Regions from separate parts of the Paenarthrobacter sp. CCNWLY172 genome, predicted to be linked through region 3. Evidence: riboswitches for the same ligand, from Rfam matches in the RefSeq annotation. Region 3 holds a riboswitch; each other region holds the start of a gene.
The links. Region 3 has a riboswitch for thiamine pyrophosphate ahead of thiD (bifunctional hydroxymethylpyrimidine kinase/phosphomethylpyrimidine kinase). Riboswitches for the same ligand answer to the same signal wherever they lie in the genome.

Region 1: another riboswitch for thiamine pyrophosphate. It lies ahead of thiO (glycine oxidase ThiO); the one in region 3 lies ahead of thiD (bifunctional hydroxymethylpyrimidine kinase/phosphomethylpyrimidine kinase).
Region 2: another riboswitch for thiamine pyrophosphate. It lies ahead of WBN73_RS08230 (ECF transporter S component); the one in region 3 lies ahead of thiD (bifunctional hydroxymethylpyrimidine kinase/phosphomethylpyrimidine kinase).

What each region holds. Positions count from the first base shown of each region.
Region 1 is NZ_JBBEGB010000003.1:24,936-32,874, forward strand. Features, by position in the region: gene WBN73_RS04980 (DEAD/DEAH box helicase) at 1-85, opposite strand, end outside; gene WBN73_RS04985 (RNB domain-containing ribonuclease) at 363-1,859, opposite strand; gene WBN73_RS04990 (TM2 domain-containing protein) at 1,972-2,913, opposite strand; gene WBN73_RS04995 (ferritin-like fold-containing protein) at 3,069-3,737, shown strand; gene thiE (thiamine phosphate synthase) at 3,781-4,473, opposite strand; TPP riboswitch at 4,501-4,619, shown strand; gene thiO (glycine oxidase ThiO) at 4,615-5,880, shown strand; gene thiS (sulfur carrier protein ThiS) at 5,877-6,113, shown strand; gene WBN73_RS05015 (thiazole synthase) at 6,118-6,915, shown strand; gene WBN73_RS05020 (4a-hydroxytetrahydrobiopterin dehydratase) at 6,949-7,284, shown strand; gene WBN73_RS05025 (hypothetical protein) at 7,367-7,669, opposite strand; gene WBN73_RS05030 (DUF3107 domain-containing protein) at 7,705-7,929, opposite strand.
Region 2 is NZ_JBBEGB010000004.1:317,943-325,881, forward strand. Features, by position in the region: gene WBN73_RS08210 (penicillin acylase family protein) at 1-1,094, shown strand, start outside; gene WBN73_RS08215 (GNAT family N-acetyltransferase) at 1,146-1,745, shown strand; gene WBN73_RS08220 (energy-coupling factor transporter transmembrane component T family protein) at 1,742-2,536, opposite strand; gene WBN73_RS08225 (ABC transporter ATP-binding protein) at 2,533-4,128, opposite strand; gene WBN73_RS08230 (ECF transporter S component) at 4,128-4,748, opposite strand; TPP riboswitch at 4,825-4,961, opposite strand; gene WBN73_RS08235 (NUDIX hydrolase) at 5,191-5,889, shown strand; gene WBN73_RS08240 (DUF4235 domain-containing protein) at 5,926-6,186, shown strand; gene mnhG (monovalent cation/H(+) antiporter subunit G) at 6,286-6,678, opposite strand; gene WBN73_RS08250 (monovalent cation/H+ antiporter complex subunit F) at 6,668-6,946, opposite strand; gene WBN73_RS08255 (Na+/H+ antiporter subunit E) at 6,943-7,509, opposite strand; gene WBN73_RS08260 (Na+/H+ antiporter subunit D) at 7,506-7,939, opposite strand, start outside.
Region 3 is NZ_JBBEGB010000014.1:18,867-26,805, reverse strand. Features, by position in the region: gene WBN73_RS18435 (Rne/Rng family ribonuclease) at 449-3,640, shown strand; TPP riboswitch at 3,776-3,874, shown strand; gene thiD (bifunctional hydroxymethylpyrimidine kinase/phosphomethylpyrimidine kinase) at 3,865-5,382, shown strand; gene rplU (50S ribosomal protein L21) at 5,759-6,067, shown strand; gene rpmA (50S ribosomal protein L27) at 6,130-6,393, shown strand; gene obgE (GTPase ObgE) at 6,551-7,939, shown strand, end outside.

The DNA of each region.
Region 1 (7,939 bases), on a different contig from region 3:
CATCCGAGACGATCGTTTCCTCGGGTTCAAGAATTTCGGTTCCGGTGGGGTCGGTCAGGACTTCATGGGTGTGCAATTCACTCACAGGGAGTTTCCTTATTCATTTAGGCATTGGCGCTGCGTGCTCAACGGGGGCGGCGAAGCCGTACCGGAGCACGAACTGGCGCGCAAGCATATCCAGTGGAAGCCGATCGCGGGCTATCTAAGTACTGGCACTGGTGACCAGTTGGTACATCTCAAGATCGCGTAGGGGCGGGCTTGTTGACTTCAAAAATTAACTGAATCAACGACCGGGCATCCATTACTACAGGCCCAGTCTATCCTCTGGGAGCCATAAAGCCCGGATCATGGGTTCACCGGGGTCAGTGCTGCCGCTCGAACCTGATTTCCCGGCTGGCAATATCCGCCGTGACAAGGCGTACCCGCACTTTGGTTCCGGACTCCAATTCGCCGTCGCAGCGTGCGGTGACGGCCGGTTCCGCGATCTGGACGACCCCATACGGACCGCTCCCGTTTCCGTTGGCTTTATTGCCATTGCCTCGGTTGCCGTTGCTGTTTCCATTGGCAGGCTTGGACCCTGAAATCACCACGGCATCGAACTCCTGGCCCACGTGGTTGGCTACCAGTGCTGCTTCCACCGTGTCCAGAGCCGCACGCTCAAGCCGACCGGCCACTTGGTCCGAGGCTGCCATGATCTCCGGCAACGAGGGCAGTGCGTCACGGGCCCACCGCGGAATGTCCTTGTGGTTACTGAGGGCCTCGCAGATGACCAGGACGAATCTGTCAATCAGGCGTCGCAGCGGTGCTGTGGTGTGGGCATAGGGAGCCCCGATGGCCGCTTGGATCACTGTGTCAGGCACCTCGCCGTCGAAGGGCGTGTAACCGGCGCCCCTGAACAGTGTCCCGGCCGAGTGCAGGATGGCCAGCTGTTGGGGGTCGGACGCATCCAAGGTGCGCAAGTACTCGCCGTAGCTGACCTGGCCATCCCACGGTTTGCCCAGCGCAGTGGTTTGCCGTTTGAAATGCTGCAGTGAGCGTTCGTCCGGGGCGGGCATCGTGCGGAGGATGCCAACTTTGCCTTCCAGCATCAGTTGTGCGGCCGCCATTCCGGTCATCAGAGAGATCTGTGCGTTCCAGTCTTCCACCGGCAAAGACGGGGCTGCAACGATCCTGTACCCGCCGCCGTCGGTCGCCTGGACGATTTCCTGTTCCGGCATGTTGAGGCTTGCGCCGCCGCGCAACCGTTCCAGCTCGACGCGCTTCAGTCCCACTTCCTTGAGGAGCTGAAGAACAGGCGGGGCGGTGCCGTCGTCGATCTGCTGTTGGGCGCCTTTGTAGCTCAGCTTGGCCCGGCTGCGGACAGCAGCCCGGGCAACGGTCACGGACATGACCTCTGCATCGGCGCCGAGTTCGAAGTTCCACACAAAGGCACTGCAGTCCTGTTCGGCCAGCAGGCTTCCGGCGTTTTCACTGATGACCTCGGGGTGCAGTGGGATCCGGCCGTCAGGTGCATAGAACGTTTGTCCGCGTAGCCGGGTCTCGGCATCCAAGGCTCCTCCGGGAGCCACAAAGGACGGCACGTCGGCGATGGCGTAGAGGACCTTGTAGCCGTCTCCGGAACGTTCAATGAACAGGGCCTGGTCCAAGTCAGTCGAGGTAGCGGGATCAATGGTGACGAAGGGGATCTCCCGCAGGTCCTGATCCGGCAGCCTGAGGTTTTCCACGGCCCGCTCTGCCTCTTGTACTGCCTCGGCAGGGTACGCGGTGGGGAGTTCCAGTTCCGTCCTCAAGGCCGCAAGTGCTTCAGCGAGCTGGTCCGACGAATCGTCGACGTTGGGTGCTATCCGATGATGTGACACGAAAATCAGGGTAGCCCGAAACCGGCGGATAGTCTTGGCAGCCGCACGCAAAAGCCCGCTGCCCCAAGGGGCAACGGGCTTTCGGTAAAGCTGGTTCTGACCAAACAGGCGGTTAGCTTGCCGGTGTCAAAGTGAAGGTGGCTGCCTTGTCGCCGAAGTCATTGTTGATCACCACTGTGGTGGGACCATTCTTGATGTCGAAGGCGATGACGCCCTGCTGTACGTCTCCGGCTGCGACATCGCCGGAGACGAGACCGCCCAGACCGTTGTCAAGGAAGATCCGGTCGCCCTCGTTGCCGTCAGCATCGAAGGCATCGAAGTTGCTGGGCGCGGCGAAGCTGGATCCGGCGGTGGTCTCCCAGGAAACCTCCAGCAGGAGGAACCCGCCGTTGAGCGGCTTCATGTAAGCCATCTCCGGGATTTCGGTAGCGTATCCGGAGTTAAGGACGGTGACCTTAACGGTGTTGCCCTCGGACACCGTGACCTCGAAAGCGTTGCCATCGGTGGCAGTGCCTTGGGAAGGGGCAGTGGCCTCCTGTGAAGCTGACGGTGCGGCAGGGACAGGCGTGGCCTGTCCCTGGACCGCGGCAGCCACCAGCGTCAAAGACAACACCGTGGACACGATCCCAACAACCAGGCCGGCGAACCAGACAACGAGCGTGATGATCCAGGCCTTCTTCTTGTTTTCCGGATAACCCTGCAGCGGGCGGCCTTCCTTATCCCGTGCGTTGCCGGTCAGCGTGATGATGAGGTCCACGATGGACCAGATGCCGAGTCCGCCCGCAGTGAGCAGTTTGGCAATGCCGGTCCCGATCTTTCCCAAGTAAAAGCGGTCAACACCGAGGCCACCAAGGAGCAAGGAGAGGATCCACGTGACCATGAAGGACTTGGCCGGAGTACCCGTGCCGGGAACACCATAAGGGCTGGAATCCGGGCCGGACTGGTACGTCTGGGGTCCGCCTTGGTACTGGGCGTCGAAAGCACCGGGTGCAGGGGGAACTGGTGGGGCACCGTTCCCGTTGTGGGGCGCGGGCGGGTAGCTCGGATTAGTCATTGATCATCCTTCGGGGGAGTGGGTGCGAGGAGGAGGACACGCGGCCTGCGGGCAGGCCAGACAGTCAACTCACTTCCAGTCAGCCTAGTGGGACCAACGCTGCTGAAGGCAATCTCCGCGGGCGGGGTGTGGAGAGCCGGGGATAGTCTTGGATTATGGGCACTTCGACGGACGTCGCACCTTCTGCCGGACAACTCGCCGCGGGACTCCTGGGCGCCATGGCCTACGGCGAGTTGTCGGCTTTCGGCCGGCTTTCGTTCGATTCCCGATACGCCCCCACACTCCATGACCGTTCAGTGCTGGCAAAAATTGCCGTCGGTGCGTACGGAAACTTCGCGCTGCTGAGCGATCGGCTCGCTGTAATGGGCCTCGATCCGGAGGAAGCCATGCTGCCGTTCCAGCGTTCCTTTGACCACTTCCATGAACGCACCAAGCCCGGGGACTGGTTCGAATCTGTGATGAAGGCATACGTCATCGACACCGTTTCCTCGGACTTCTACCGGGCTGTCGCCACTTTCCTCGATGGAACAACGCAGCAGTTCGTGGACCGGGTTGCCTCCCCCGACCAGGCAACCGAGGTACTTCGTGTCCTGCTGCGGCGGGCCTTGGCCGATGACCCACGACTGGCCTCACGGCTGGCGTTGTGGGGCCGCCGGCTGGTGGGGGAAGCGCTGACACAGGCGCAGAGGGTAGGGACTGAGCACCCACAGTTGGGGCCGGCACTAAAAAGTGGTGGCGATGCCCGCGCCGCAATTAAAAGACTGACAGGCGAGCTCGCCGGGCGTCATGCCCGCCGGATGACGGCGCTGGGCCTCACTGCCTAGCGGTATGACCGGGCTTATGCCTGAAAGGCTCCAACGGCCAGGCTCAAGCTGCGTCCAGCGCCTCCAGCGCCTCCAGCAGCGACTTGGCTGCCGTCGTCGGATCCGAAGCCTCGGTGATGGCGCGGACCACGACGATCCGGGTGGCTCCTGCGGCCCGCACCTGCTCTACGTTGCTGAGATCGATCCCTCCGATGGCGAACCATGGCAGGTTCACGGCGCCGTCGGTGGTCTCGACTGCACGCTTGCTCGCTTCTGCGGCATATGTGACCAAGTCCAGTCCCACGGCTTCGCGGCCGGGTTTGGTGGGTGTCGCCCAGACGGGTCCTACACAGAAATAGTCCAGGCCCCCCTGTCCCGGTGATGCCGCGATGGCGGCATTCACCTGCTCGGGGGAGTGGGTGGAAAGACCGATCGTGACGGACTCCGGAAGCAATGTCCGGGCCACCTTCAACGGGAGGTCCTTTTGCCCGATGTGGAACACCGGAGCCCCGGAAACACTGGCAACGTCGGCTCGATCGTTGACAGCCCACAGCCGTCCATGACGTTGCGCAACTCCCTGCAGGACCGCCAGCAACTCCAATTCCTCGGCAGCTTCGAGGGTCTTGTCGCGCAGCTGGATGATGTCCACACCGCCCTCGAACGCGGCGTCCACAAAGTCTTCAAAATCGCCTTGCCGTTTCCGTGCATCGGTGCACAGATACAAGCGGGCGGTGGCGAGGGCATCAGTCTGGGTCATGGAACCCAGAGTAGTTCCTCTAAACTGGGCACGTACTGCGGGAGCCGCGACGTTCGTCATATGACTGTCCGGCTGAGAGGGCTTAAGAGCCGACCGCTTGACCTGATCCGGCTAGTACCGGCGTAGGGAAGGAAACGCGCAATGGCAGTTCCCCGCCAAACCCCGCTCCAGGCCGACGTGGCCGTCATTGGCGGCGGCGTCATCGGGCTGGGCATCGCCCGCGAAGCGCGGCGACTTGGCCGCTCCGTGGTGGTGATCGACCCCGCACCGGCTTCGGGGGCTACGTTTGCTGCCGCCGGAATGCTTGCCCCCGTGAGCGAATTTCACTACCAGGAGGAAGATCTCCTGGAGTTGATGCTCGAATCGTCCCGGCTGTGGCCGTCTTTCGCGGCAAGCCTGCCCCGCGGAGGGGAAGACACCGGATACCGCACGACGCCGACACTTGCCGTGGGTGCCGATGCCGCGGACCGCAGGGCACTGGCAGACCTCCGTACGGTACAGCTTGCTGCGGGACTGGGGGTCGAGCCGTTGTCCCTGCGCGACGCCCGGGATCGCGAACCCCTCCTCAGCCCCCAAATTTCCAGTGCCTTCGACGTTCCCGCCGACCACCAGGTCGATCCCCGCAAGCTGGCGGCATGCCTGCTCTCGGGACTGGCACGCCACGCGGCCAGCGACTCCACGTGGGTTTCGGGCGCCGACGATGGGTTTGCCGTGACTTCCACGGCGCGCCGCTTGCTCTGGGACGGAGGGCGGGTCTCAGGAGTGGAACTCGAGTCCGGCGCCGCTGTCCACTCCACCGAAACGGTGGTCGCCAACGGACTGGGTGCGGCAGACCTGGAAGGGCTCCCCGACGGGCTCAGCCTTCCCCTGCGGCCGGTATATGGCGACATCCTCAGGCTTCGGGTGCCTGAACACCTCCGGCCCCTGCTCACCTCCACCGTCCGCGGGATGGTCCGTGGAGTGCCCGTCTACATCGTGCCCCGGGACGACGGCACTGTAGTCATCGGGGCCACCCAGCGCGAGGACGGACTGTCGGCAGCGTCCAACGCGGTCTCAGCCGGGGGCGTCTACCAGTTATTGCGGGACGCCCAGGCCCTGGTCCCCGCAGTGGCGGAACTTGAGCTGCTCGAAGTAACGGCCCGGGCCCGCCCCGGCACTCCGGACAACGCACCGCTGCTTGGACGGGTCGTTGGCCCCCGGGGGGATGTTGATGGTCTGGTGATCGCCACAGGATTCTTCCGGCATGGTGTCCTCCTGACGCCCGCGGCCGCACGGATCGTGGGCGGGCTGATCAACGGCACGTCGGACCCCCGGTGGGCATCATTTTCCCCTGACCGCTTCGCGGCCACTTCATCCACAGCGCGGGCGCTTACGCCGGCACACGCTCCCAGCAAGGAAACAGCATGAACATCAAACTCAACGGATCCGATCACGCCGTGCCGGAGGATGCTTCAGTCAGCACCCTGGTCACGGCCGTCACCGGCCGCGCCCTGGACCACCGCGGACAGGCAGCCGACGGTGGCAAGCTGGGCGTCGCCGTCGCCCGCAATTCCGAGGTGGTGCCACGCAGCCAATGGTCCGCAACGGCGCTCGCCGACGGGGATGAACTCGAACTTGTTACCGCAGTCCAAGGAGGCTGACATCATGACGACAGCAAACACAGAGGTCATTACTGACGCCTTGGTGATCGACGGCGTCCACTTCGGATCCCGCCTGATCATGGGGACGGGAGGTGCCCCGAGCCTGGACGGTCTGGGCGCTGCGCTCCTGGCGTCCGGGACTGAGCTCACCACAGTAGCCATGAGGCGCTACTCACCCGCTGAAACAGGATCCCTCTTCCAACTCCTGGTGGACCACGGAATCCGGGTGCTGCCCAACACCGCCGGTTGCTTTACTGCCAGAGACGCCGTGATGACCGCTGAACTGGCACGCGAGGCACTGGAAACCGACTGGGTGAAGCTGGAAGTCATCGCCGATGAACACACGCTCCTTCCAGACGCAGTGGAACTCGTCGAGGCAACGGAACAGCTGGTGAACCGTGGATTCAAAGTCTTCGCCTATACCAACGATGATCCCGTCCTGGCACTGCGCCTCGAAAACCTGGGTGCCACCGCAGTGATGCCCCTGGGCTCGCCGATCGGAACCGGTCTGGGGATCCTGAACCCGCACAACATTGAACTCATCGTGTCCCGGGCCTCAGTACCCGTGGTGCTCGATGCCGGAATAGGAACCGCCTCCGATGCTGCCCTCGCCATGGAATTGGGCTGCGACGCCGTGCTTCTGGCCACCGCTGTCACCCGGGCGCAGAACCCGGTGCAAATGGGTGAGGCCTTCAAGCACGCCGTGATCGCCGGTAGGCTGGCCAAGCAGGCAGGACGGATTCCGAGGCGTGAGCACGCTTTGGCGTCGTCGGCCATGGAGGGCCGGGCAGAGTTTCTCTAAGTGTCCGCCGGGTCTCCGGGAGAAGGAGCAGCAGTGGCAGGGAACCATGACCATCTGACCCAGGCGGATGTCGACGATGCCCTCCGGGAGCTACGCGACTGGAAGTACCAGGGCGGCCTGGTAACCGTCTATAAAACTCCGACGGCGGCCGAAGCGCTGGCCCTCATTGCAGCGATCGGAGAAATCGCCGAACACCAAAACCACCATCCGGATCTGGAATGGCGCTACAACAGGGTCCACCTGCGGTACCTGTCCCACGACGCAGGCGGAAAAGTCACCCAACGCGACATCACCGCTGCGGCTTCCGTGAGTGAAGCCGCAGCGGCGCTGGGTGCAACCGCCCAGCCGGAGCGGTATCCGGAACCCTGAACCCGAACCATTGTGACAAGGCTTTAAGCGACAGTGACCGTCGCCCGAGGGCGGCGGTCACTGTCGTGTGTTCTTGTTGCTGCTAGAGCTTGAGCGCCTTGGTGAGCGCCGCAGTATCGTGCCGGGTGCGGGTCCGGCCCAGGAAGACCACCACCGCTGCGGCGGCGGCAGTTCCCAGGACGATCGGCAAGACCCAGGGAATCCAGGTTGCCCCGGGCTGGTAGCCCAAGCCGGCACTGATGAACGCAATCCAGCCCAGGGTGCCCACAGCCACCGAAACACCGGCCGGCAAAGCGATGCCGTACTTGCCGTGCCTCTTGTCGTTGGCCCACACGATGAAACCGGTGGCTATGGTGGCCAGAACCACCACGACGAGTGAAAGCATGAAGACTCCTTTGCGGACTGCGTTATGCGGAGGGCCTAGAGGGCACCGAAGCCGACGCGGCGGACTTCCTCTGCGCCGATCTCCACGTATCCCAGGACGCTGCCGGGAACGATGATCTGGCGGCCCTTTTCATCGGTCAGGCGCAATTCCGAGCCCTTGGACACGGCCTCTGCCACGATCTTGGCCACCGCGTCTGCATCCAAAGCGGATTCGAGCACGATTTCACGGCCAACGTTCTGAATGCCGATCTTTACTTCCACAGCAAGGCCT
Region 2 (7,939 bases), on a different contig from region 3:
TGCCGCTGCTGCGGAGCCGGAGCGCCTCCGAGGTGGAAGCGGCGTTCGACGCCTGGGTGGAGCCCGTCAACAGCGTGGTGGCCGGGGACACGTCCGGAGCAGTGCGGCACTTTGTTGCCGGGCTTGTTCCGCAGCGCAATCCCGCCAACAGGAGGTTGCCTGCCCCGGCCTTTTCAGCCCGTCATGAGTGGGACGGTCAGTACGTCATCCTGCCCCGCACGGAGGTGGAGCAGTACGCCGTGAGCGCGAACGACCGCGCGGCGGGAGGTGGCGACGCCGTGGCGATGGAGTTCGCCCCCGCGCATCGGGCGTTGCGCATCCGTGGGTTGCTCGAGTCGGCCCCGGGGCTGTTGTCCGTGGATGACATGCAGGCTATCCATACGGACACGCTCCTGGGTCCGTGGCCGTTGTTCCGGTCGGTGCTGTCAGGCCTGGACGCTGATGAATTGTCCCGGGAAGCCGCGGGGCTGCGTTCGCTGCTGCTGGAGTGGGACGGCCACATGGATGCCGGGAGCCATCACGCCGCAGTGTTTGCGGAGTGGCGGGGCTCATTGGTCCAGCGCCTGGCAAACCATCCCGCATTTGTCCCTTTGAACGAGCCAACGGGCTACTCGCCCTTGTTCGGACCGTGGTTGTCAGTGGCATCCCGGATCGGCTTTGCGCTTGAGACCCTGCTGGTGCGCGGCTCAGAACTCGGCATCAGCGTCGATACAGAAGCCGCCACAGCGCTTGAGGACGCTGCGTTGGAGCAGTCCGGGCTGCGCTCCTGGGGCGACCGGCACACATTGTTGGCCGTCCATGTCCTCCCCGGCCCACTCGCGTCAGCGGCACCCACCGTGGCCCTCAGCGGAGATACGGGCTGTGTGCTCTGCACCGAGAGCCTCCCCGGTGTTGACGACCGAAGCTTCCGTGGTCCAGTGGCCCGCTACATCTGGGACTTGTCCGAGCGGCGCAACAGCCGCTGGATCGTGCCCTTCGGTGCCTCCGGTACGCCCGGCCACCAGCACTTTGCCAACCAACTCCCGCTCTGGACTGCAGGGGAACTCACCCCGGTAGTCACTGACTGGCCTGAATTGATCAAAGACAATCCCTGACTCATCCTGCTCCCGCATCCCATCTGTCACGCATCAGCCCCGAAGGAAGCCATGACCACCGCCACCCAGGACTTCTCTGTCCGTACCACCGTCTACTCCGAAGACCTCGAAGGATGGGGCGCGCTGCGGCTTGTGCCGCTTGTTCCGGCCGAGGACATCGACCTCATCTTCGAATGGGTCACCCAGCCCCGCGCCAGGTTTTGGGGAATGATGGAGAATTCCCGCGAAGAAGTCCAGGGGATCTACGATTTCCTTGATTCCCTGGAGACCCACCACGCGTTCCTGGCCGTCCTTGATGGCGAACCGCTGGCCCTTTTCCAGACGTACGAACCACTGCACGACCCCGTGGGCGAGGCCTACCCCGCACGCGAGGCTGACATTGGTATGCACTTGCTGTTGGCCCCGGCCACCCGGCCCATCCCGCACTTCACGCCGAGGCTCGGCACAGCACTGATCAAGTACATGTTCAGCCTGCCCGGCAAGGACCGGATCGTGGTGGAGCCGGACTCACGCAACGCCAAGGCCCTGCGCCGTTTGGAGGCGACATGCTTCGAGTTGGGACCCATCATCCAGCTTGCCGAGAAGGAAGCCCAACTCGGATTCCTGACCCGGGCAGGCTTCGACGAGATCCAGGAACAGCAGGCTCCCTAACGCCAGACGAAGCTCCACGTTCCAGCGCCGAGTGCCGTCAGGACTGCACCCGCAGCGATGACCACACCGCCAAGGACCACCCAGGCGTCCAGAAGCGAATACGTGGATTCGCGCGCCCACGTCCGTTGACCGCCGCCGAAGCCGCGCGCTTCCATGGTGACTGCCAGCCGCGAAGCCCTCCTCACGGCTTGGACCAAGAGCCCAAAGCTCTGGCCCAGCGTGGCCTTCAGCCGTTGGAACGGGCTGCCCTGGGAACCGACTCCGCGGGCACGGCGGGCCATGCCGATGGTCTGCCACTCCTCTGCCATGAGCCCAACCAACCTCATGGCAGCCAAGGATCCCAGGACAAAGCGGTGCGGCAACTTGGCCTTCTGGGCCAGCGCATCTGCCAAATCAGTGGGATCCGTGCAGGTCATCAGCAGGATTGCCGGTAACGCGATCGCCAAACCGCGCAGCATGAAACCCAGCCCCAGCTCAAGGGAACCTTCGCTGATGGACCAGAGTCCGACGTCGAGCAGTACAGCGCCGCTGTCCGCCGCCACAATCGCGGTACTCCAGCCGCCGATCGCAGCGGCGATGATCAGCGGCCAGGCGCGCTGCCACAGAAGCCTGAACGTAAGCCCGGCCAACGGAAACAACGCCAGCTCCGCAACCAACGCCGTGGACGCCGATACCCAGTCGATGGACAGGGCCAGCACCAGGGAAATCAGAAACACGGACACGAACTTTGCCAAGGGGTTGGCTCGGGTCAGCAGGGCACGATTCCCGCGGAGGTTCAGTGCATCCCTCATGCTGCACCAGCTTCCTGATGCGTGGCTTCACCGTGCTGTACCGGGCCGAGCCGCAGCTCCGTTCCGCCGAGCACTGCGCTGAATTCCTGGTCGTGGGTCACGGAGACCACAGCCGTTCCGGCGTCCAGCAACTCTGAAAGGAACGACGCCAACTCCGCCCACGTGTTGGCGTCCTGGCCGAACGTAGGTTCATCGAGCACCAGGACTTCGGGGTGCGCGGCAAGCACGGTGGCCACCGAGAGCCGCCGCTTCTCACCGCCGGAAAGGGTGTAGGGGTTGGCGTCCACCAAATGCGTCAGCCGCAGCCGCTCCAACAGTTCGTCCACCCGTTCTTCGCCGTGGCCTAAATGCCTGGGCCCAAACATGAGCTCGTCCAGGACCTTGCCTGTGACGAACTGGTGCTCCGGCTCCTGGAACACCGTCCCGATCCGTGAAATCAGCTGGTCTGCTTTCCACTTGAACGGGTCAATACCGGCCCCTTTGGAAAGCTCGACGGCGGCACTCACTGTACCGTCCACCGGCGCTAAAAGGCCGGCCAACGTGAGCGCGAACGTGGACTTTCCAGCCCCGTTGGCTCCAGTGATGGTCAGTGCTTGGCCGGCCCTGACCTGCGCGGTGATTCCTGTTTGAACCGGGACGGGCGGGATGGTCTTGAAGCCCTTGCGCCGCGGCTTTTCCCGGGAAACTGCGAGGTCCTGGGCCGCGAGGAGCAGTGGGGCGGTGTGGGGTTGGTTGCGTCGTTGGCGGGTGGCCGGTACGTACCCCGGCACCCAAACGCCGGCAGCCATCAACAGGGTGCGGGCCTCGGACAGGACCTTGTCCGGCGGGCCGTCCAAAAGGACCCCGCCCGTTGCCTGGCCCGTTCCCGGCGCCGCCAGGGCACCCGGCTGCAGGACCACGATCCTGTCCACCAAGTCCTTCCACACCGACACACGGTGCTCCACCACCACCAGCGTTGCGCCGGTCTTGTCCAGGCAACGCCGAACAGCATCCCGAACCTCCAGCACTCCGGCCGGATCCAGGTTGGCCGTGGGTTCGTCCAAGAGGATCAAGCCGGGACGCATCGCGAGAATCCCCGCCAGCGCAAGGCGCTGCTTCTGCCCCCCGGAGAGCGCCGCCGTCGGGTGGTCCAATGCCAATCCGCCGCCCGCGGCGGTACGCAACCCGACGTCGTCGAGCGCTTCATGGACGCGGGCCCAGATCTCCTCTCGCGGCACGGCAAGGTTCTCCGCACCGAAAGCGACGTCGTCACCAACCCGCGACAGGACCACCTGCGTCTCGGGGTCTTGCTGCATGAGACCGGCGCGGCCCCGCTGTTCCCGCGGAGCAACGCCGTCGATCAGCAGGGAACCTGACTCGTCCGAGTCGTCTTCCTCGTCACCCAGCACCCCCGCGAGGGCGTGCAGCAGTGTGGACTTGCCGGCGCCCGAAGGCCCCAGCAGCAACACCCGCTCGCCCGGTTCAATCCGGAGGTCAAGCCCATGAATGGCGGGAGCGGACCTGCCGGCATGCCGCCAACCCCAGCCCTCGGCGGAGATGGCGGCAGGCCTCACCGGGCTGCTGTTCTTGCTGCCGCTCTGCGTGGCGGGCATCAGCTGAAGACGGGCTCCGACGCGGCCTTGCGCGATGCGAAGGAGCTCAGGACGCCGGTTTTAGCCAAGCCGCGGGTGGCAACCCAGGACAGGGCGCCGGCGATGATGGCACCCGAGATGGTGGTGAAAGTGATGTACGCCAGTTTGTCCATTGCCTCGTAGGCGATGTTCCAGCCCCACGGGAGGAAGGAGTCGTTCAGGCCGCAGAAGAGGCCCGCACCGGCACCGGCGAGGAGGGCCGTGGGCAGGTTGAACTTCTTGTACCGGAAGGCGGCGAAGATGAGCTCGGCACCTAGGCCCTGAAGGATCCCGGAGATCAGCACGGTGGTTCCGTACTGGGAACCCATGATCAGCTCACCGGTGGCCGCGACGGCTTCGCAGAAGAGGGCGGCGCCGGGTTTGCGGATAATGAGCATTCCCAGGACTGCGGGGATCATCCAGCCACCGGCGATCAGGCCGGTGAGCGGCGGATACGTCGCGTTCATGGGGATGGATACCAGCGCGGCGCCCTGGGACCAGGCCCAGAAGATCACGCCGCCTGCGATGGCGATCAAGGCCGCCACAACGATGTCTACAACACGCCAGTTATAACTGGTCTTCTTCACGTTTACCGTGGTCATTTTCTGCCTCCTGAGGTTACAGGAGGGGAAAGTGCTCCCCGGATTTCCCATCGGCCTGCGCCGCCTGGATCCGGACACTCTGAGAAGCTCGACTCCCTTGCGCCGGTACTAACCGGATCAGGTTCGAGGGTCTGCGGCTGTCCGCACTCTCAGCGCCCTCGCGTCTCCTGCATCTCTGCAAGGTCCGACGGCGGCGCTCCCCTGTCGTTATCAAATCTGCCCTGATGGGCTGGTTCAGTTTACACCTGCCCGTGTTGTGGGCGACTGTCCGATGCCGGCCGGTGGTCACAATCGGGCGATCCGGGGGGCCCGTGCGTGGGGTTGCGTGCGTTGCGGGGCCCGCTCTGCACCCCTCGCGCCCGTTTCGGCCTGTACATCCGGCCCCACAACGAGACCTGAGAGAATGATCCAGCAGACTCGACCGCGGCAAAGGGGCACTTTCATGACGGACCTACCCATTCAGGATCACCCTGCCGGCGAGGGCACCATATCCGAGCCCCGGCTTGCTGCCAGTGTCATCCTGCTCCGTGATGCCCCGGGCGGGATCGAGGCGTTCGTCCAGCACCGGGTCAGCACCATGGACTTCGCCGCCGGAATGGTGGTCTTCCCGGGCGGCCGGGTGGATGCTGCGGACGAGTCAGGCTGGGACTACCCAGCGGACCTGCTTCAACGCCACGCTGCCGCCTGGCGTTCGAGTTCCATCGCCACCGGCGCCACCTCAACGCAGGCCGAAACCAACGCAGGGACGGTCCTCACCGCCGCAATCCGCGAAGTCCAGGAGGAGTCCGGGCTCAGCATCAGTGCCGCGGATCTCCGCCCTTGGGCCAACTGGATCACGCCTACGGACATGCCGAAGCGCTTTGACACCTACTTCTACGTTGCCAGGCCTTCCCCGGGAGCCGAGCCGCAGCATCAAACCACGGAGGCCTGGCAATCGTTGTGGATGCCAGTAGACGGAATCCTGGAAGCTGAAGCAGCCGGGACCCTGAAGCTGATGCCGCCCACCTACTACCTGCTCAAGGAAATCGCTGAGTTTGATTCCGTGGATGCTGCCTGGTCGGCAGAGCACCCCGTTGTTCCCGTGCTGGCCCCTGTTGGGTCCTTGGCAGCGTTCCTGAAAGAGCGCGAAAGCCGGCGCTGACTCTGGAGTCGGCCCACGGACGGCTAGGCTGGGGGCATGAACCTCTTCTTCAAGCTGATCGGTGCCGGAGTAAGCCTCGGAGCGGGCTTCGTAGGCACCAAACTCGTCAACAAAGGGTGGGAAAAGGCAACTGGCAACAAACCACCCCTGGGCAACGACGACATGGAAACGAGCTTGCGTTCAGCACTGACTTTTGCGCTGATCTCAGCCTTCGTCAGCACCTTGATTCAGGTGTTGGCCAGCCGTGGCACACAGCGTGCCATTGCACGTTTCGCCAAGTCACACGACATCGTCTAGCCCGCAACCACAGACAGCAACGCGGGGTCGCTTTTGCCTCCACCTGATGGAATGAACCATTGGACGCAAGGCGACTCCGCGTTTGTGTGACCGGGACTTTTAGCGGTCGTTGCGGGGTTCTTGCCCCGCAGCCGCCCGTTGCACAACAGCCTCGAGTTCGTCCTTGGTGAGCATCTCGCGGTGGCCATGTTTGGTGCGGTAGGCGGAGCGACCCACCATATGGGCGGACACAGGTGCCGTCAACAACTGGAAAATCCATGCCACCAGCAGAACCGGCCAAACCCACCACGTTCGCATCTGCAGGCCAATAGCAGCAAGCATGAGGAACAGTCCCAGCACTTGGGGCTTGGTGGCTGCGTGCATGCGGCTCATGAGATCCGGGAATCGCAGCAAACCGATGGCGGCACCCAAGGACATCAAGGCTCCCACCACCAGGAAAACTGCGGTGACAGCATCGATCACGACATCCACGCCGGTGGCATCAGGACTCATTGTTCTGTTCCCTCCGTTCAGCCACGAAACGTGCAACGGTCACTGATCCGATGAATCCGATCACCGCGAGGGCTACCAGCAGCATCAGGTTGTTGAGGTGCCTGTTCATCGCCATGTCGATCGCCAGTGCAGCACCCAGGATGGCCAGCAAGACATCCGATGCCAGGACGCGGTCCAGCAGGGAAGGGCCGATCGCGATGCGGACAATCGCGCCCGCGGCAGCCAGGCTGAGGATCACCGCCGTGACCACAAGGATGATCTCCTTCATCGTGCTGCCCCTTCCATTCCCGGACGTACTTCAGCGTTGAGGGCTTCTACTTCTTCGCGCGTGCCCATGATCCGGATCAGCCGCGCTTCAATGATCTGGACTTCCTCGCGAATTTTGTCGATGTCCGCTTCTTCGTAAATATTGAGCGCGTGCAGGTAAAGCGTGGACGTCGACCGGTCCACCTCCACCACCAGCGAGCCCGGAATCAGCGAGATGACGTGCCCCGTGGCCGTCACCATCAGGTCCGAGTGGCTGCGCAAGGGAACGGCGACGACGGCGCTGCGCACCTTGGGTCCCTTGACCACGGCCAGGAACAACACCAGGAAGCTCGCTGCCACCACTTTGGCGAGGAACATCAGGGCGAAGGGAATGGCGCGCAGGATGTTGAACCTGCCGCTCAGTTCCACTGGTGGAAGGTAGAACAGCTTGGCTACCAGCACGGCTATCAGCGCACCGAACAGCAGGTTTCCGGGACTGAAGTCCCGCCACAATGCGCCCCAGACAATGACCAACCAAATGAGCAGCGGGAGTTCGGTGCGGAACGAAATGGGCTTACGGCTCATTTGGCATCACCCGTCTGTGTTTCCTCGGGCGGCCCAAGCGGTGGCACCTCGACCGAGTCGCCCAGGACCGAGTGGATATAGGCCGAACGATCCAGCATGATTCCTGCGGAACCGTCAGCCACCTGGAAGAGCGGACCGGCGAAGACCGTCAGCGCGACACCGAAAACTACCAGTCCCGCCGTCGAACCAACCATGGTCCGCGGCAAGACGCCCACGTTCCGGGGATTCAGGAGAGCTGGGTCCGGATACTCAGCGTCTTCGGGCTTGCGCCAGAAGGCCCTGTTCCACACGCGGGCGATGGCCAGCAGCGTCAGGAGGCTGGTGACAACGCCACCCACCACCAGCGTGATGGCCAAGGGTGTTCCCAAATCCACGCCGGCCTGCAGGAGGCCCAACTTTCCCAGGAAGCCAGAGAACGGCGGAATACCTG
Region 3 (7,939 bases):
GCCGGTATGGGCTCTTGGGAGGATTGTAACTCCGGAGGCTGGACGGTGCCCCCAAGCTTCCGGTTGGCGCCTGTTCCCCGGAGCTGCGACACAGCGGCCTACCGTGGGAAGGTGAACAGGTGTGAGAGAATGAACATGGCCGGAGCCCGATCCACATTCGGAATCCGGTCCGGTGACTTTGTTCCCAAGACCGCCAGTATGAGCTGGGCATGCCTGGATCACGTGATCCTTGGTGGGCCCGCCATGACAATGGACGGCACCTGGTTGTGGCAGCAGAACAACGGGTTTCAGAACAAGGGCGCCGGCTTTCCAGGGCTGCCGCACCCCAATGATGGTGCGAACCGGAGAGCATACTACCGACTTCTGTCAACGCCTGCGGGTTTTGACAATATTTGCCCCACTGGGCGCCGGATGTGGCGGTGTCGCTGGGGCAGGAGTGTTGCCACATATGGATAATGACCAGGTTGTAGCCGTTAATGATGAGGCAGCTCCCGCGGAAACTGCGGAAGCGCCAAAGAAAGCCACCCGGACCCGGCGCAAGGCTGCGCCCAAGGTTGCAGCTGACGCCGAGGCACAGGCCGCAGCAGCGCCTGTCGTTGAATCGACGGAGGCCCCTGAGGCAACGGAGGCCCCCGTTGCGCCGGTACGACGTACCCGCTCACGCAAGAAAGCAGAACCCGCTGAGCCCCTGCCCGGTTTGGGTGAGGACGTCGCTGCCGCGCCGGAAGCCGCTGTAGAGACCCAGCCCGAAGCCGTCGCCGGGCCTGCCCCCGAAAAGCCGGTCCGCCGTCGTCGTACTGCCAAGCCCAAGGTTGAAGCGGAGGCGCCTGCCGCCGACGAAGCACCTGTTGCTGCGGAAACCACTGTTGAAACCACGACGCCGGACGCCGCCTCCCCGCAGGCGTCGCCTGCTGCTGAAGCAGATACCGTTGATGCGGCTCCTGTTGAGGCAACCCCCGAAGAGGAGGAAGCCGCCGCTGCAGGCTCTGCTTCGCTCTTCCTGGAGCCCGTGTCCATCACGTCCATGATCTTCCAGGCTCCGGACCTCACCACTGTTCCCCGCGTTGTCGCGGTGGAGGAGAAGGAAGAGGATTCTGGGGAAGAAGCTGAAGCCGGTGCCGAGGATGAGCTGGAAGATGCCGGCAGTCGTCGCCGCCGCCGTAGCCGTGGCCGCCGTGGCCGCCGCGGGACCGAACGCGAAGAAAGTGAAGCCGGAGAGGGCGCCGAGTCTGACGATGAGGAAACTCCCGCTGCTGAAGCCTCCGACGAAGGGGTGACCTCGCGTCGCCGTCGTCGTCGCCGCCGTGGCGACCAGGACCTTGAACTGACCGGCGGCTCGGACGACGATCCGCCCAACACAGTCACCCGCGTCCGCGCTCCCCGCCCCATCACGGAAACTGCTCCCTCGAATCGCGTGACCAGCGTCAAGGGCTCCACCAGGCTTGAGGCCAAGAAGCAGCGCCGCCGTGAATCCCGCGAGACCGGACGCCGCCGCCAGGTCATCACCGAGGCCGAATTCCTGGCCCGCCGCGAATCAGTGGACCGCCAGATGATTGTCCGCCAGCGCGACGACAGAATTCAGATCGGCGTCCTGGAAGACGGCGTGCTTGCCGAGCATTTTGTCTCCAAGACCCAGCAGGACTCCCTGATCGGCAACGTTTACCTGGGCAAGGTCCAGAACGTCCTGCCGTCCATGGAAGCTGCCTTCGTGGATATCGGACGCGGCCGCAACGCCGTGTTGTACGCCGGTGAAGTGAACTGGGACGCGGTCAACCTCGAAGGCCAGCCGCGCCGGATCGAGAATGCGCTGAAGTCCGGCGATTCCGTTCTGGTCCAGGTCACCAAGGACCCTGTAGGCCACAAGGGTGCCCGCCTGACAAGCCAGATCTCCCTGCCCGGCCGCTACCTGGTGTACGTGCCCGGTGGTTCCATGACCGGCATTTCACGCAAGCTGCCCGACGTCGAACGCAACCGCCTCAAGCGCATCCTGAAGGACCGTTTGCCGGAAAACGCCGGCGTCATTGTCCGCACGGCTGCTGAAGGTGCGTCGGAAGAAGAACTGACGCATGACATCAACCGCCTGCGCGCCCAGTGGGAAGGCATCGAAGGCCAGGCCTCCTCCACCAAGGTCCTGGCACCGGAACTGCTCTACGGCGAACCCGACCTGACCATCAAGGTGGTCCGTGACGTCTTCAATGAAGACTTCTCCAAACTGATCGTTTCCGGCGACGACGCCTGGGACACCATTGAGGCTTACGTAACCTACGTTGCCCCCGACCTTGTGGGCCGCCTCGAGAAGTGGACCAAGGACCAGGACATCTTCGGTGCCTGGCGCATTGACGAGCAGATCCACAAGGCACTGGAACGCAAGGTCTTCCTCCCATCCGGTGGTTCGCTGGTCATCGACCGCACCGAAGCCATGACCGTGGTGGACGTCAATACCGGTAAGTTCACCGGCAGCGGTGGAAACCTTGAAGAAACCGTCACCAAGAACAACCTCGAAGCTGCTGAGGAAGTAGTTCGCCAGCTTCGCCTGCGTGACATCGGCGGCATCATTGTCATCGACTTCATCGACATGGTCCTTGAGTCCAACCGCGACCTCGTCCTCCGCCGTATGGTTGAGTGCCTTGGCCGCGACCGCACCAAGCACCAAGTGGCTGAAGTGACGTCACTGGGCCTTGTCCAGATGACCCGCAAGCGCATGGGTACCGGCCTCCTTGAGGTCTTCGGTGAGCAGTGCGAGCACTGTGCAGGCCGCGGCGTGGTCACCCACGATGAACCGGTGGAGCACCGTCGCGCCAACGTTGTGGCTGCCGAGCACCACCGCCCCCACACTGAGGCGCAGCAACCCACAGCCCGAACAGAACGCAAGCGCCGCCGTGGCAAGGGCGGGGGACAGGCTGTCGCCGAGGCTCCCGCGCAGGTCCACAGCACTGCTTCCGCCCCTGCCGCACCTCCCGCGGCTTCCGAGCCGCAGGATCCTGCCAAGCAGGCCAAGGCAGAGGCAACCCGCGCTGCGCTGGCGACGATCGCTGCTGCCGCCCACGCTGCCCACCTCCACGATGACGAAGTTCACCGTGCAGAAGAGCAGGCACGGGCGGCCGGCCAGCACCAGGCGCCTGCCGCATCACAGCCGGAGGCTGGAGAGCACTCCGACCCCGAATCAGACCGGGAAGCATCGGTTCGTGACACACGGTCCACACCGGTTCTGCGATTCGGCGGCGAAGAAGTGGCCTTGCCTTTCGGGGAACACCACGAGGAACCGCCTGCCGCCAAGCCTGCCATGAGCCTGGATCTCCTGGCCGAAGCGTTCTCCCACCTTGGCGCAGCACCCGAGGCGAAGCCCGAAACCGTGGTTCCTTCCAAGGCAGCCGCTGCACCTGCAGCCGCCGTGGCGGGGCCCGTGGACGAGGACCCTGAAGCTGCTTCGGCGTCGAAGTCCCGCCGGGGGCGCCGCAACCGCAGTGCGAGCCGCGCCCAGGGTGCAGCCAACGAGACCAGCGTTGAGCACCACGAGGTAACTGCTACCGCAGCGCGTGGAACTGCACACCAGGCCAAAGCACCGGCGGAGCCTGCCAAGAAGGCAGCGTCCGAGGAACCCATCATCCTTGGGGTTGGTGTTCCCGCTTCGGAGCTCTAGGACCCGATCCGCAAGGGCCCCGCAGTAACCGCCACAGGCGGGTACTGCGGGGCCCTTTGCTGTCTGCTCACAGCGGTCATAACCGGTCTTCTGCGGAGTGCAGTTCCCGGGCCGTGCTGCTTCCCGGCTACGCTGGGGATTGACACGGGGTGCCGGGCATAGGGCCCGGCTGAGATCCAGACCCGTTGAACCTGTCCGGTTAGCACCGGCGAAGGGATGTCCCCATGACGTCATCGTCGTATTCTTCTGTGTACCCTCTGGCTGTTTGCGGCCGGGAAACGCCCCGCGTACTGAGTATCGCGGGCTCGGACCCCTCCGGCGGTGCCGGTATCCAGGCTGACCTGAAGAGCATTGCTGCGCAGGGCGGCTACGGCATGGCGGCGATCACCGCGTTGACGGCCCAAAACACGCTGGGCGTCAGTGCTGTCCATGTTCCTCCGGTGGAGTTCCTGCGACAGCAGTTGGAGTCCATCAGCACGGACATCGCCATCGATGCCGTCAAGATCGGCATGCTGGGTGACGCTGCGGTGATCGATGAGGTCCGCAGCTGGCTTGAGTCGGTGCGTCCCGGCGTCGTGGTCCTTGACCCGGTGATGGTGGCCACCAGCGGCGACCGCCTCCTGCGGGGGTCTGCCGAGCAGGCCCTGCGCGCTCTGCTGCCGTTGGCGGACCTTATTACCCCGAACCTCCCGGAGCTTGCCATGCTGTTGGGGGAGCCTGAAGCTGCTGACTGGGATTCGGCGTTGAACCAGGGCAAGCGACTGGCTGCTGAGTGCGGCACCACGGTCCTGGTGAAGGGCGGACACCTGGCAGGGGCGGAATGCCCGGATGCCCTGGTTAACACCAGCGGCCTCCTGCGGCAGGACGTCATCGAGGTAGCCGGACCCCGCGTGGAAACGAAGAACAGCCACGGCACGGGCTGTTCGTTGTCGTCGGCTCTGGCCACGGTCCAGGCCCGCACCGGCGATTGGGAAGCTTCCCTGCGCGAAGTCAAGCCGTGGTTGCTTCAGGCGCTGCTGCATTCGGACAGCCTCGACGTAGGCCAGGGAAACGGGCCGGTCCACCATTTCCACCACCATCAGGTCCTGAGGCCGGGGCAATTCGCCGCGGCGCTGTGGAAGGAAGCTGCTCCGGAGCTCGAGGCAATCTACAAGCTCAGCTTTATTGACGGCCTGCAATCGGGCGACCTCCCGGAGGCTGCGTTCAATTACTACCTCGCGCAGGATGCCCTCTACCTCAACGGGTATTCCAGGGTCCTGGCGCGTGCGGGCGCCCTTGCCCCCACGGAGGAGGAGCAACTGTTCTGGGCCAAAGCGTCACAGCAGTGCCTTGAGGTCGAATCGGAACTGCACAGGAACTGGCTCAGCACCCGAGAGGCATCCTCGGTGACCGGACCCGTCACGAAGTCCTACGTGGACCACCTGCTGGCGTCCTCGGCCACCGGCAGCTACTCCGTGGTGCTGGCGGCCATCCTGCCGTGCTACTGGCTCTACGCAGAGGTGGGCCAGCGGCTCCATGCATCGTTCGTGGAGGCGGGATCCCCGGCGGCGCATCCCTACGCGGACTGGCTCAGGACTTACGCCGATGAAGAGTTTGCTGCAGCCACCAGGAATGCGATCAATTTCACGGACGCCGCTGCAGCGGCAGCTTCCGAGGGGGAGCGGGCATCAATGGTGGAGGCTTTTGCCCAGTCCTGCCGCTACGAAACTGCATTCTTCGACGCTCCCCGGCTGTTCGCCTGACCGTTCCTGCCCGGACTTTTTATCTCCGGGTTTCTAACCGCCCCAGCGCGTCGCGGGTCAAATCACGTTAATCGCCCCAAACCCTGTAGGCTGTATGGGCACGGTGCCGGGAGAGTCCGTTACAACTGGTGATGCAAGTCACGTGGTAGCCTCCGGACCCGGCCTCATTTGCAGCCGAGGGTCAAACTAGCGTAATCTTGATCTTCGGTGCTTACGCCAACACTTGGGTTATGCCCCTTGGAATTGTTCAAGGGATGACTCGCGGACTTCGATCAGAAGTCCACGGCGTTGAGGCACAGCGCGAACCAAGCCTGATTTCGGTTCCAGGTTCCGCACGCAAATTTAGTTATAAACGTCGAGAGAAGTGAGTACCCAAGTGGTGTACGCGATTGTCCGCGCAGGCGGCCGCCAAGAAAAAGTTTCCGTTGGAGACTACGTAACGCTTAACCGCGTCCCCGGTGGAGCCGGCAGCACGCTTGAGCTGCCCGCCTTGCTCCTGGTTGACGGCGATAAGGTCACCTCCGCAGCTGCGGAACTGGCCAACGTCAAGGTGACGGCTGAGATCCTCGAAGACCTCCGTGGTCCGAAGATCGTCATCCAGAAGTTCAAGAACAAGACCGGCTACCGGAAGCGTCAGGGTCACCGTCAGGAACTGACCAAGATCAAGATCACCAGCATCGCGTAACTTTCGTTACCCGCTGTTCAGGTTTTTCAGTTTCCCCAGAAATTTAGAGGCAGGCATTTCACATGGCACACAAAAAAGGCGCGAGTTCCACTCGCAACGGTCGTGACTCCAACGCACAGTACCTGGGCGTCAAGCGCTTCGGTGGTCAGGTAGTCTCCGCAGGCGAAATCATCGTTCGCCAGCGTGGCACGCACTTCCACCCCGGTGCAGGCGTTGGTCGCGGTGGCGACGACACCCTGTTCGCCCTGCAGGCCGGCTCGGTTGAGTTTGGTACTCGCCGCGGACGTCGCGTAGTGAACATCGTTGCTGCTGCAGCTGCAGAGTAACAACAAGTTCTGAACCGGTGGAGCGGGCCAAACGGCCCGCTCCACCGTTCTTTTAACCGCATTACAATCGACTAGGGCGCTTTAGCGCACTGGTTTTGCAACAGCGCTGGCAACAGCAACAAACGCTGTAAGTAAGACAGCAACTGAGGAGATCCACGTGGCGAGCTTTGTAGACCGGGTAGTCCTGCACGTATCCGGCGGAACCGGCGGCCACGGCTGTGTCTCTGTAAAGCGGGAGAAGTTCAAGCCCCTCGGTGGCCCCGACGGCGGCAACGGCGGCAATGGCGGGGATGTCATCCTCCGGGTGTCCGCCCAGACCACCACGCTGCTGGACTACCACCATGCACCCCACCGCCACGCCACCAATGGTGGCCCGGGCATGGGCGACTGGCGCGGTGGCAAGAACGGCGAGACCCTGGTTCTTCCGGTCCCGGACGGCACCGTCGTTAAGACCAAGGACGGCGAAGTCCTGGCCGACCTCGTGGGTGAGGGTACTGAATACGTCGCAGCTGCCGGCGGCCAAGGCGGCTTGGGCAACGCTTCCCTTTCCTCCCAGAAGCGCCGAGCGCCGGGCTTTGCCCTGTTGGGCATCGAAGGCGAATCCAGCGACATCGTCCTGGAACTGAAGTCCATTGCGGACATCGCGTTGGTCGGCTTCCCCTCTGCCGGCAAGTCCAGCCTGATCGCAGCCATGTCTGCTGCCCGGCCGAAGATCGCCGATTACCCGTTCACCACGCTCATTCCCAACCTGGGCGTGGTCCAGGCGGGAGAAGTCCGTTTCACCATTGCCGATGTCCCCGGTTTGATCGAGGGTGCCAGCGAAGGCAAGGGACTCGGGCACAACTTCCTGCGGCACGTTGAACGATGCGCGGCATTGGTGCACGTCCTTGACTGCGGAACCCTGGAGTCGGACCGGGATCCCCTGTCCGATCTCGCCATCATTGAGGCCGAGCTGGAGAAGTACGCGGTTGACATGAGTTACGCCGGTGTTGACGGCGAAGTTGTTCCCCTGAACGAGCGCCCCAAGCTGGTTGTCCTCAATAAGGTTGACCTGCCCGATGGCAAGGACATGGCTGAGTTCGTTCGTCCCGACCTGGAAGCGCGGGGTTACCGCGTGTTCGAAGTCTCGGCAACCAGCCACGAGGGCCTGCGCCAGCTCGGATTTGCCATGGCGGAGATCGTCAAGGCAGCGCGCGATGCCGTGGCAATCGCACCCCCCAAGGTTGCACCGCCGGTTCTGCGGCCCCGTGCGGTCAACGAGTCCGGTTTCAAGATCCGCCGCGAAGAAAAGAACCTCGAGCCGCTGTTCCGCGTTCTGGGCGAAAAGCCTGTGCGCTGGGTCAAGCAGACCGACTTCACCAACGAGGAAGCCATCGGCTATCTTGCCGACCGTCTGGCTAAGCTGGGCGTGGAAACTGAGCTCTTCAAGGTTGGCGCCAAGCCTGGCGACACCGTGGTCATCGGTGAAGACGACGGCGTGGTGTTCGACTGGGAGCCCACCATGATGGCCGGCGCCGAACTCCTGGCAACCCCCCGCGGTACCGAC